Regions from separate parts of the Salinicola sp. MIT1003 genome, predicted to be linked through region 2. Evidence: predicted binding sites of a transcription regulator. Region 2 holds the regulator's gene; the other holds the start of a gene.

Region 1 (4,603 bases), on a different contig from region 2:
CGCTCGATCATGCGATTTAGACCGGCCGAAACGAGGAGAGAGAAATGAACGAGACACGCAAGTTCGCCCTGGAATCGGCGCTGCGCGAGCGGCCGCTGGTCGCCATTCTGCGCGGGATCACGCCGGAAGAGATCGATGCGGTGTTCGATGCGCTGGTGGCGTCGGGCTTCAAGCTGATCGAGATTCCGCTCAATTCGCCGCGGGCGTGGGACAGCATTGCGGCGATCGCCAGGCGTTGCCCGGACGACGTGGTGATTGGCGCCGGCACGGTGCTGGATCCGGTTCATGCCGAGCGGTTGGCGACGCTCGAGGCGCCGCTGCTGATCACGCCCAACACCGACCCTGAAGTGATCCGGGCGGGCGTCGAGCACGGCCTGGCGCCGATGATCGGCTGCATGACGCCGAGCGAGGCGCTGGCGGCAGCCAGGGCGGGAGCGACGGCGCTCAAGCTGTTCCCGGCGGCGGACCTGGGGACGGGCTATTTCAAGTCCATCAACGCGATCCTGCCCAAGGGCTTGCCGGTGCTGGCGGTCGGCGGTATCGACAAGAGCAACATGAGCGAGTGGCATGCTCATGGCGTGGCCGGCTTCGGCTTCGGCAGCAATCTCTACAAGCCGGGACGCAGCGCCGACGAGGTGGGCCGGATCGCCGCCGAGCTGGTCGAGGAGTGGCGCCGCCTGCGCGAAGTCGCCAGCCACGCGGAGCAGCTGGAACGCGAGGCCGACGCATGAGCGGTGCGGCACCCGATCGTCTGATCGTCATCGACTGGGGCACCAGCAACTTCCGGGCGTTTCTGGTCGACACGGCCAGCGGCGAGGTGCTGGACAGCCGGCGTTCGGCCTCCGGCCTGCGCGCGCTGAGCCAGAGCGAATTCCCCCACTACTGCGCGTCGCAGACCGACGACTGGCGGAATGGCGGCGGCGCGGCTTCGGGCGCCGAGGGCGCGGCTTCGGGCGCTGAAACAGTCCCGGTCTATCTGGCCGGGATGGTGGGTTCGGCGCGGGGCTGGTTCGAGGCGCCGCAGCTGGAGCTGCCGGCCACGGCCGCCGACCTGGCGGACAACGTGGTCGCCGCGCCCGGGCTCGATAACGTCTGGATCGTGCCGGGCGTCAAGCAGGTGACGCCGGAGCATGTCGACGTGATGCGCGGCGAAGAGGTCCAGGCGTTCGGCGCGCTGGCGCTGGCGGGCGTCGACAGCGGCGATTGCTGCCTACCGGGCACCCACAGCAAGTGGGCGCGGCTCGAGGGCGGTCGAATGACCGAGTTCACCACGGTAATGACCGGCGAGCTCTATCACGCCGTGCGCTTCCACACCTTGCCGGGGGAGCCGGCCCGCGACGAGGCGCCGTTCGACGAGTCGGCGTTCCGGCTGGGCGTTTCCCGGGCGGGTTGCCCCGGCGGCGTGATGCATGCGCTGTTCGAGGCGCGCAGCCGGCATCTCTATGCCGGGCTCGAAGCAGGGCAGGTGGGCAGCTTCCTCTCCGGCGTGCTGATCGGGGAAGAGGTACACGCCATGCGAAAGGCTCGCCCCGGGCTCGATACCGTGCGGCTGGTCGGCGCCGATTCGCTGCGCGAGAGCTATACCCTCGCGCTGGAAGCCGCCGGCATCCGTGTCGAGGCGGTCGACAGCGACCGGGCCACGCTGGCCGGGGTAATGGCGGTCGCTGCACGCCACGCCGGGCGATAACGGCGCGCACGTACGCGACGGCGCACCATCATGGTGCATTGCTGCGCGTTCCGGTACCACGAAATCGATGACGACGGCCCGGGATATTCACGAATATCCCGGGCCGTCGTGTTTGGCATGATCCGTGCTACCTTCACCTATACGTCTGCTGACAAGCAGCCGATCGCGTACGACATGACGAGGTGAAGCGATGCGGGTGATGCCATGACACAGCCGGCTCTGAACAAGCCACCCATGCTGGTGTTTACCGATCTCGATGGGTCGCTGCTGGATCACGACACCTACGACTGGCAGCCGGCCTCGGCCTGGCTCTCGCGTCTCGAGCAGCAGGCGATTCCGGTCATTCCCACCACCAGCAAGACGCGCGCCGAACTGTTGGCGCTGCGCCAGGAACTGGGGCTCGAACAGACCCCGTTCATTGCCGAAAACGGCGCGGTGATCGGGCTGCCGCCTTCCTGGCAGCACGCCCGGCTGGATCGTGATCCTGCCTCGCCGGATGGCCTGGTGGTCAAGACGCCGAGCATGGACGTCGACTATATACGGCGGCGCCTGGACGTGGTCCGTGAACGTCACGATCTGCGCTTTCGGCGCATGGGCGAAATGGATCTGGCCGAAGTTCAGGCGCTGACCGGCCTCAGCGCCGCCGGTGCCGAGCAGGCCATGGCCCGAGAAGGCAGCGAGCCGCTGGTGTGGGAAGACGACGACATCAAACTGCAGGCATTGCACGAGACACTGCGTGTCGACGGCCTGCGCCTGACCCGCGGCGGACGCTTCTGGCACGTGATGGGCGCGGTCGACAAGGGCCAGGCGTCGGACTGGCTGGTGGCGCGCTTCGAGGCGCTGCGCGGCTATCGCCCGCGGACGATCGGCCTGGGCGATGGCCCCAACGATCTGGCGCTGCTGGCGGCCACCGACATGGCGGTCGTCATCGCCGCCAGTCACGGCCAACCGATGCCGCTGGAAGGTTCGCAGGTCTATCGGACCCGGGCCCAGGGACCGGCGGGGTGGTCGGAAGGCGTATCCCACTGGTTGACCCAAGCGCTGGGGTGATAAGCGAACGGCTCGCCCTGAAACGGATGGCGTTGAGATGAATCGAGTCGAGATGAACGAGGTCGAGACGAATGGGGTCGAGATGAATGAGGTTGAACGGATAGTCCGATAGCAGGCGTCAGGGACTGACGCCAGGACGACAACATCACGAGGACTCCTCATGAGTGACTTTTATCAGAACGGTATCGTTACCAACTTCCACAACCTCACCCGCCGCTCGGTGGAGGCGCTGGAAACCGATCTCAAGCAGTTCTCGCGCAGCCGGCCGATGGGGTTGATCCTGCCGTCGCTGTATTCGGAGCTGGAAGGGCCGGCGCTTTCGCACATCGTCGACGAGCTGTGCAAGGTGCCTTATCTCAGCGAGATCGTCATCGGCCTGGATCGCGCCGATCGCGAGCAGTTCTTGAAGGCACGCGAGTTCTTCTCGCGCCTGCCGCAGCATCACCGCATCCTGTGGAACGATGGCCCGCGTCTCCAGGCGCTGCAGCAGGAACTGGCCGGGGAAAATCTGGCGCCGCTGGAGCCGGGCAAGGGCTGCAATGTGTGGTATTGCTCCGGTTACGTGCGCGCTTCCGGCAAGACCGAGGCGGTGGCGCTGCATGACTGCGATATCGTCACCTACGATCGCGGCCTGCTGGCGCGGCTGATCTATCCGGTGGCGAACCCGCGATTCCACTACGAGTTCTGCAAGGGCTACTACTCACGGATCGCCTCCGGCAAGCTCAACGGTCGTGTGGCGCGGCTGATGGTCACGCCGCTGATCCGGGCGTTCAAGATGATCTACGGGCCGCTGCCTTATCTGGACTATCTCGACAGTTTCCGCTATCCGATCTCCGGCGAGTTCTCGATGCGGGCCGATGTGCTCGATGGCATTCGCATTCCCAGCGACTGGGGGCTGGAAATCGGCGTGCTTTCCGAGGTGCATCGCAACTTCTCGACCAAGCGGCTGTGCCAGGTCGATATCGCCGATGCCTACGATCACAAGCATCAGCCGGTGTCGGAAGACGATCCGTCGGGTGGTCTGAACCGCATGAGCATGGATATCGCCAAGGCGATGTACCGCAAGCTGGCGACGCTCGGCGTGGAGATGAGCGTCGAGAGCTTCCGTACCGTCAAGGCGACCTACTATCGCGTGGCGCTGGATCTGATCGAAGCCTACGATCACGACGCGGCGATGAACGGGCTCAAGCTCGACCGCCACAGCGAGGAGGCAGCGGTGGAGCTGTTCGCCGACAACATCATGCAGGCCGGCGCCGCGTTCTTCGAATCACCCCGCGACAAGCCGTTCATCCCCAGCTGGAACCGGGTGCAGGCCGCCATTCCCGACCTGCAGGACCGGCTCTACGAGGCGGTGGAGCTGGATAACAGCGGCGACGTGTAGGCGCCGCTGCCGCCGACCGAACGGCAGCCTGGGCGGGCGGTGCCATCGTTTCGATTCACCGCCCGCGTCGGGTCTGTTGCCGTTTCCTTCACGACCGCGCCCCGATACGCGTCAGGGCTGCACCAGCCACAGGCTGCGGTAGGGGCGCAGGATATCGCGTTCTTCCGGATGCGGGTTCCAGCGCTTGCCATCCTTGAGCACGTCGTACCATTCGCCCTCGCAGAGCTCGGCGATCTCCAGCGGCTGGCGCTTGTCGCTGATGTTGTAGATCGCCAGCAGACGCCGCCCGTTGGCCAGCGGGCCGCGCTCGATGGCAAAGATGCCGGGCGGGGTGTCGAGCACGCGCTGGGTGGCTTCGGGATGAAAGCAGGGCTCGTTGGCACGGATGTTGAGCCGCCGCTTGAGCGAGGTGAACGCCTCGCGGGTCGGCGTGCTGCGGCTGTCGATGAGCTCGTCCAGTTCCTCCTTGGGCCAGCGGCGGCGAT
Region 2 (4,603 bases):
CGGCGAAGACCAGCAGGAGTCCGCCATCAGCAACACGGCGGGCGGCGAGCCCGACTACTACCTCGAAGATGCCAGAATGACGCGCTTCGATGCACAGGGGCGTGCCTATCAACGCCTGGATACGCCGCGGCTGGTACACACGCCTGCAGACGATGTCATTCGTACCGAGACACCCCACGGCTACCTCATCGACGACCAGCAGCGCCAATGGCAGGTAACCAGCGATACCGGCCAGTTGAGCCGGGGCGGCGAACAATTGACGCTGGAAGGCAATGCACGTCTGGTACAACCCGAACAGGCATGGAGCCTGGAAACGCAGACACTGCATTACGACAACCGCGAAGCCCACGCATGGAGTGACACGTCTTCTGTGTTACGTCAGCATGACCAGCGCATGCGCGGTGATCGCTTCGACGCCTGGATCGACGAAGACCGTATGCGCCTGACCGATAACGTGCAGGGGTACCTGCCACAGCAATCCCAATCACAGCAATCCCAGTCACAGCAATCTGAGGATCAAGGATCATGAGGCGAGAACTCGGCCAACTCCTGGTGCTTACCGCGCTGGGCTTCACCAGCCTTCCGACCATGGCACTGGAAAGCGATGCCAGCGCGCCGATCGAGATCGCCGCCGACCAGCTCGAGCTCGACGACCGTCAGGGTACCGCGGTCTATACCGGCAGCGTCGACATGCAGCAAGGCAGCATGAACCTGAAGGCCGCACGCGTCGACATCCAGCGAGCCGACGACGGCCAGGTCAGCCAGGTCACAGCCAAGGGCGGCGGTGGCGAGCGCGCCTATCTCGAACAGCGGCCGGCCCCCGACGAAGCGATCGTCAAGGGGTGGGGCGATACCGTCATCTATCATGCCGCCGAGCGCCGCGTGGAACTGGTCGGCAACGCCGAACTGCATCAGGCCGGCGACACCTTCGATGGCGCCTACGTCGAATACTATCTCGACTCGCGCCGCGTCCAGGCTCGTTCCAGCCAGGACGGCGACGGCAGCGGCGACGGTCGCGTTCGCATGACCCTCACGCCGCGCAACGCTTCCGAGCAGCCGTCCCAATAGTTCTTACAGTCATGACTCCAGAGAAGATTCGGGCTCTGTTTCCGACCATGCCCACCGGGCCCGAATCGCTCTGCGCCGCGTCGCCACAAGGACCGTATCCATGAAAACGCTAACGGCCGCCAATCTGGCCAAGAGCTACAAGGGACGTCGCGTCGTCCACGATTTCAGCCTGACCCTGCGCCAGGGCAGCATCGTTGGCCTGCTCGGCCCCAACGGCGCCGGCAAGACCACCTCCTTCTACATGATCGTCGGCCTGGTCAAGGCCGATGCCGGCAGCGTTCATATTGACGACCACGACCTCAGCCGTGCACCGATGCACGACCGGGCCCGAGCCGGGATCGGTTATCTGCCGCAGGAAGCCTCGATCTTTCGCAAACTGAGTGTCGCCGACAACATCATGGCCATTCTCGAGACGCGCAAGGATCTGGACCGCGCCGGGCGACGCGAACAGCTCGAGCGGCTGCTCGCCGATTTTCACGTCGACCATATTCGCGACAACCTCGGCATGAGCCTGTCCGGCGGCGAACGCCGGCGCGTCGAGATCGCCCGCGCGCTGGCCACGGAGCCGGCCTTTGTCCTGCTCGACGAGCCCTTCGCCGGCGTCGATCCGATCTCGGTCGGTGATATCAAGAGCATCATCCGCCAGCTCCGCGATCGGGAGATCGGCGTTCTCATCACCGATCACAACGTGCGCGAAACGCTGGACATCTGCGACAACGCCTACATCGTCGGCGACGGACAGATCATTGCCGAGGGCCGCCCGGATGCCATCCTCGACAACCAGCGCGTTCGCGACGTCTATCTTGGCCACGAATTCCGGTTATAATCCGATTTCCCGCCCTATCCTGTTTCTTTCCGGCGGCCAGCCCTACCTGAGCCGCCCTTAGTGGCATGTTTCTTGCATAAATCGTTGCATGTCGTCAGATCAATCAGTAACGTGGCTATTCCCTCGTTGATTATGACGTCCGTTTCGCCATGTCCATGAAGCCTTCGCTGCAACTCAGAGTCGGCACGCAGTTGACCATGACGCCTCAGCTTCAGCAGGCGATTCAACTGCTGCAGCTGTCGACGCTCGACCTGTGCCAGGAGATTCAACAAGCGCTCGAATCCAATCCGATGCTGGAGCTGGAAGAGCCGTACTCGGAGCAGGAGACCCAGGAGACGCCGGAAGACGACTGGTCCAGCGACATTCCCGAAGAGCTGGCGCTCGACAGCGACTGGAGCGACACCTATCAGGACGCCACCGCCGGATCGCTGGGCAGCAGCAGTGGCAGCGAAGAGGCGCCGGATTTCGACCGCAACGCCGCTGCCACCAGTCTGCACGACCACCTTTTGTGGCAGATGGCGATGGGCGATTTCGACGACCGCGAGCGCGAGCTGGGCGAATGTCTGATCGACGCGATCAATGACGACGGCTACTTCACCGGCTCGCTCGACGAGCTGGCCCTCAGCCTCCGCACCCAGCGCGGCGACCGCGTGACCACGGCGGATCTCGAACACATGCTGATGCGCCTGCAGCAGTTCGACCCCACCGGGGTCGGCGCCCGCGACCTGCGCGAATGCCTGCTGCTCCAGCTCGGCACGCTGGACACGGATACCCCGCTGCTGCCACAAGCCAAACGCCTGGTGCGCCAGTTTCTTGAGGCCTTGGCTGGCAACGATCGGCGACTGCTCAAACGCCGACTGCGGCTCGAGGACGACGAACTCGACAGCGTCATCGCAATGATCCGCACGCTCGAACCACGCCCCGGGCAGCGCTTCGATACCAGCCGCGACGACTACGTGATTCCCGACCTCGTCGCCACGCCCTCCCCCGAGGGCTGGCGCATCGAGCTCAACGCCGAGGCGCTGCCGCGTCTGCGCATCCAGCCCGACTACGCCGCCCTGATCAAGCGCGCCGACAAGAGTGACGACAACACCTTCCTGCGCCAGCATCTGCAAGAGGCCCGCTGGCTGCTCAAGAGCCTGTCGAGCCGCAACGACACGCTGCTGCGTGTCGGCCGGGAGATCATGTCGCGCCAGGTCGATTTCCTCGAGCGCGGCGAAGAAGCCATGAAGCCGCTGATCCTGGCCGATATCGCCGGTAGCGTCGACATGCACGAGTCGACGATTTCCCGTGTCACGACCCAGAAGTACATCCACACGCCACGCGGCGTGTTCGAGCTCAAGTACTTCTTCTCGAGCCAGGTGGGCGGTCAGCGCGGGGAAGGCGACAGCTATTCGAGCACGGCGATTCGCGCCCGGATCAAGAAGTTCATCGGCGAAGAGCCCCCCAGGAAGCCGCTCTCGGACAGCAAATTGGTCGAATTGCTTGCCCAGTCCGATATCTGCGTTGCCAGGCGCACCGTGGCCAAATATCGGGAAGCCATGGGCATTCCCTCGTCCAGCGAACGCAAGCGCCTTTCCTGACGTCCCGACTGCACGACGAGGCAAAATCGATCCAGGGCTCGCCAAACCGGGCGATATCGATCACGATGCCTTTGCAGTGACCTGAAAAGGGTTACAATCAAAAGTGCCATCTGCCGCAACAGGAGTGTGTCATGCAAGTGAACGTTACCGGCCACCATGTCGAGCTGACCGATGCCCTCCGGGACTATGTCGGAGAAAAACTCGTTCGTTTGGAGCGTCACTACGACAACATCACCAATGTTCAGGTCACCCTGAGTGTCGAGAAGGAGCGCCAACAGGCAGCCTGTACCCTGCATGCCGCAGGCGGCGATCTGCACGCCGAAGCCAGCGATACCGACATGTATGCCGCCATCGATTCACTGGCCGACAAACTCGACCGTCAACTGGTCAAACACAAAGAGAAGGCACAAGCCCGCGCCCAAGGCGCCGGCGCCCGTTAACGCCTGATGATGACACTGGAAAGCATTCTGCCTCCCGAACGCACCCTTTACGGGGTCACGGGGGGCAGCAAAAAACGTCTGCTGGAATTTTTCAGCACCTTCATCGCCCAAAACACACCCAGCCTGGACAGCCAGGAAGTCTTCAGCCGCCTGATCGGCCGTGAGCGACTGGGCAGCACGGGGATCGGCAACGGCGTTGCCATCCCCCACGCGCGCAGCCCTCACTGCAAGGGGCCGATCGCGGGATTCATGCGCCTGAAGGACGCCATCGACTTCGACGCGATCGATGGTGAACCGGTGGATCTGGTATTCGTGCTGCTGGTACCGGAGGAAGCGGACGATACCCACCTTTCGCTACTGGCCGAAGTCGCCGGCGTCATGAATCAGGGCAGCGTCAGACAGCAGTTGCGTCACGCAGAGACTCAGCAAGCGCTGCACGACGCGCTGATCGATGCCATCCGTCATCACCAACCCAGCGATAACGGCTACTAGAGATGCAACTCGTCATCATCAGTGGTCGCTCCGGTTCGGGAAAATCGATCGCCCTGCAGGCACTGGAAGACCTGGGCTACTATGCCATCGACAACCTCCCGGCCAACCTGCTGGCGCCACTGATCGACGAACTGCGCAGCGCCCCGCCCACACGCCCCAACGTGGCGGTCAGTATCGATGCCCGCAACCTGCCG

The links. The regulator sigma-54, encoded in region 2, starts transcription at its own class of promoters, with help from an activator protein. The targets are predictions, from matches to a motif close to TGGCACNNNNNTTGCTNT.
Region 1: a site for sigma-54 is predicted at 1,801-1,818, ahead of BC443_RS14420 (HAD-IIB family hydrolase). Genes of this name have one in related genera too.

What each region holds. Positions count from the first base shown of each region.
Region 1 covers NZ_MCAP01000055.1:30,388-34,990, forward strand. Annotated here, with positions in the region: gene BC443_RS14410 (2-dehydro-3-deoxy-6-phosphogalactonate aldolase) at 45-731, shown strand; gene BC443_RS14415 (2-dehydro-3-deoxygalactonokinase) at 728-1,687, shown strand; gene BC443_RS14420 (HAD-IIB family hydrolase) at 1,892-2,737, shown strand; gene BC443_RS14425 (glycosyl transferase) at 2,898-4,118, shown strand; gene BC443_RS19145 (sugar phosphorylase) at 4,230-4,603, opposite strand, start outside.
Region 2 covers NZ_MCAP01000058.1:92,077-96,679, forward strand. Annotated here, with positions in the region: gene lptC (LPS export ABC transporter periplasmic protein LptC) at 1-529, shown strand, start outside; gene lptA (lipopolysaccharide transport periplasmic protein LptA) at 526-1,068, shown strand; gene lptB (LPS export ABC transporter ATP-binding protein) at 1,169-1,894, shown strand; gene BC443_RS16355 (RNA polymerase factor sigma-54) at 2,044-3,477, shown strand; gene raiA (ribosome-associated translation inhibitor RaiA) at 3,609-3,917, shown strand; gene ptsN (PTS IIA-like nitrogen regulatory protein PtsN) at 3,927-4,409, shown strand; gene rapZ (RNase adapter RapZ) at 4,412-4,603, shown strand, end outside.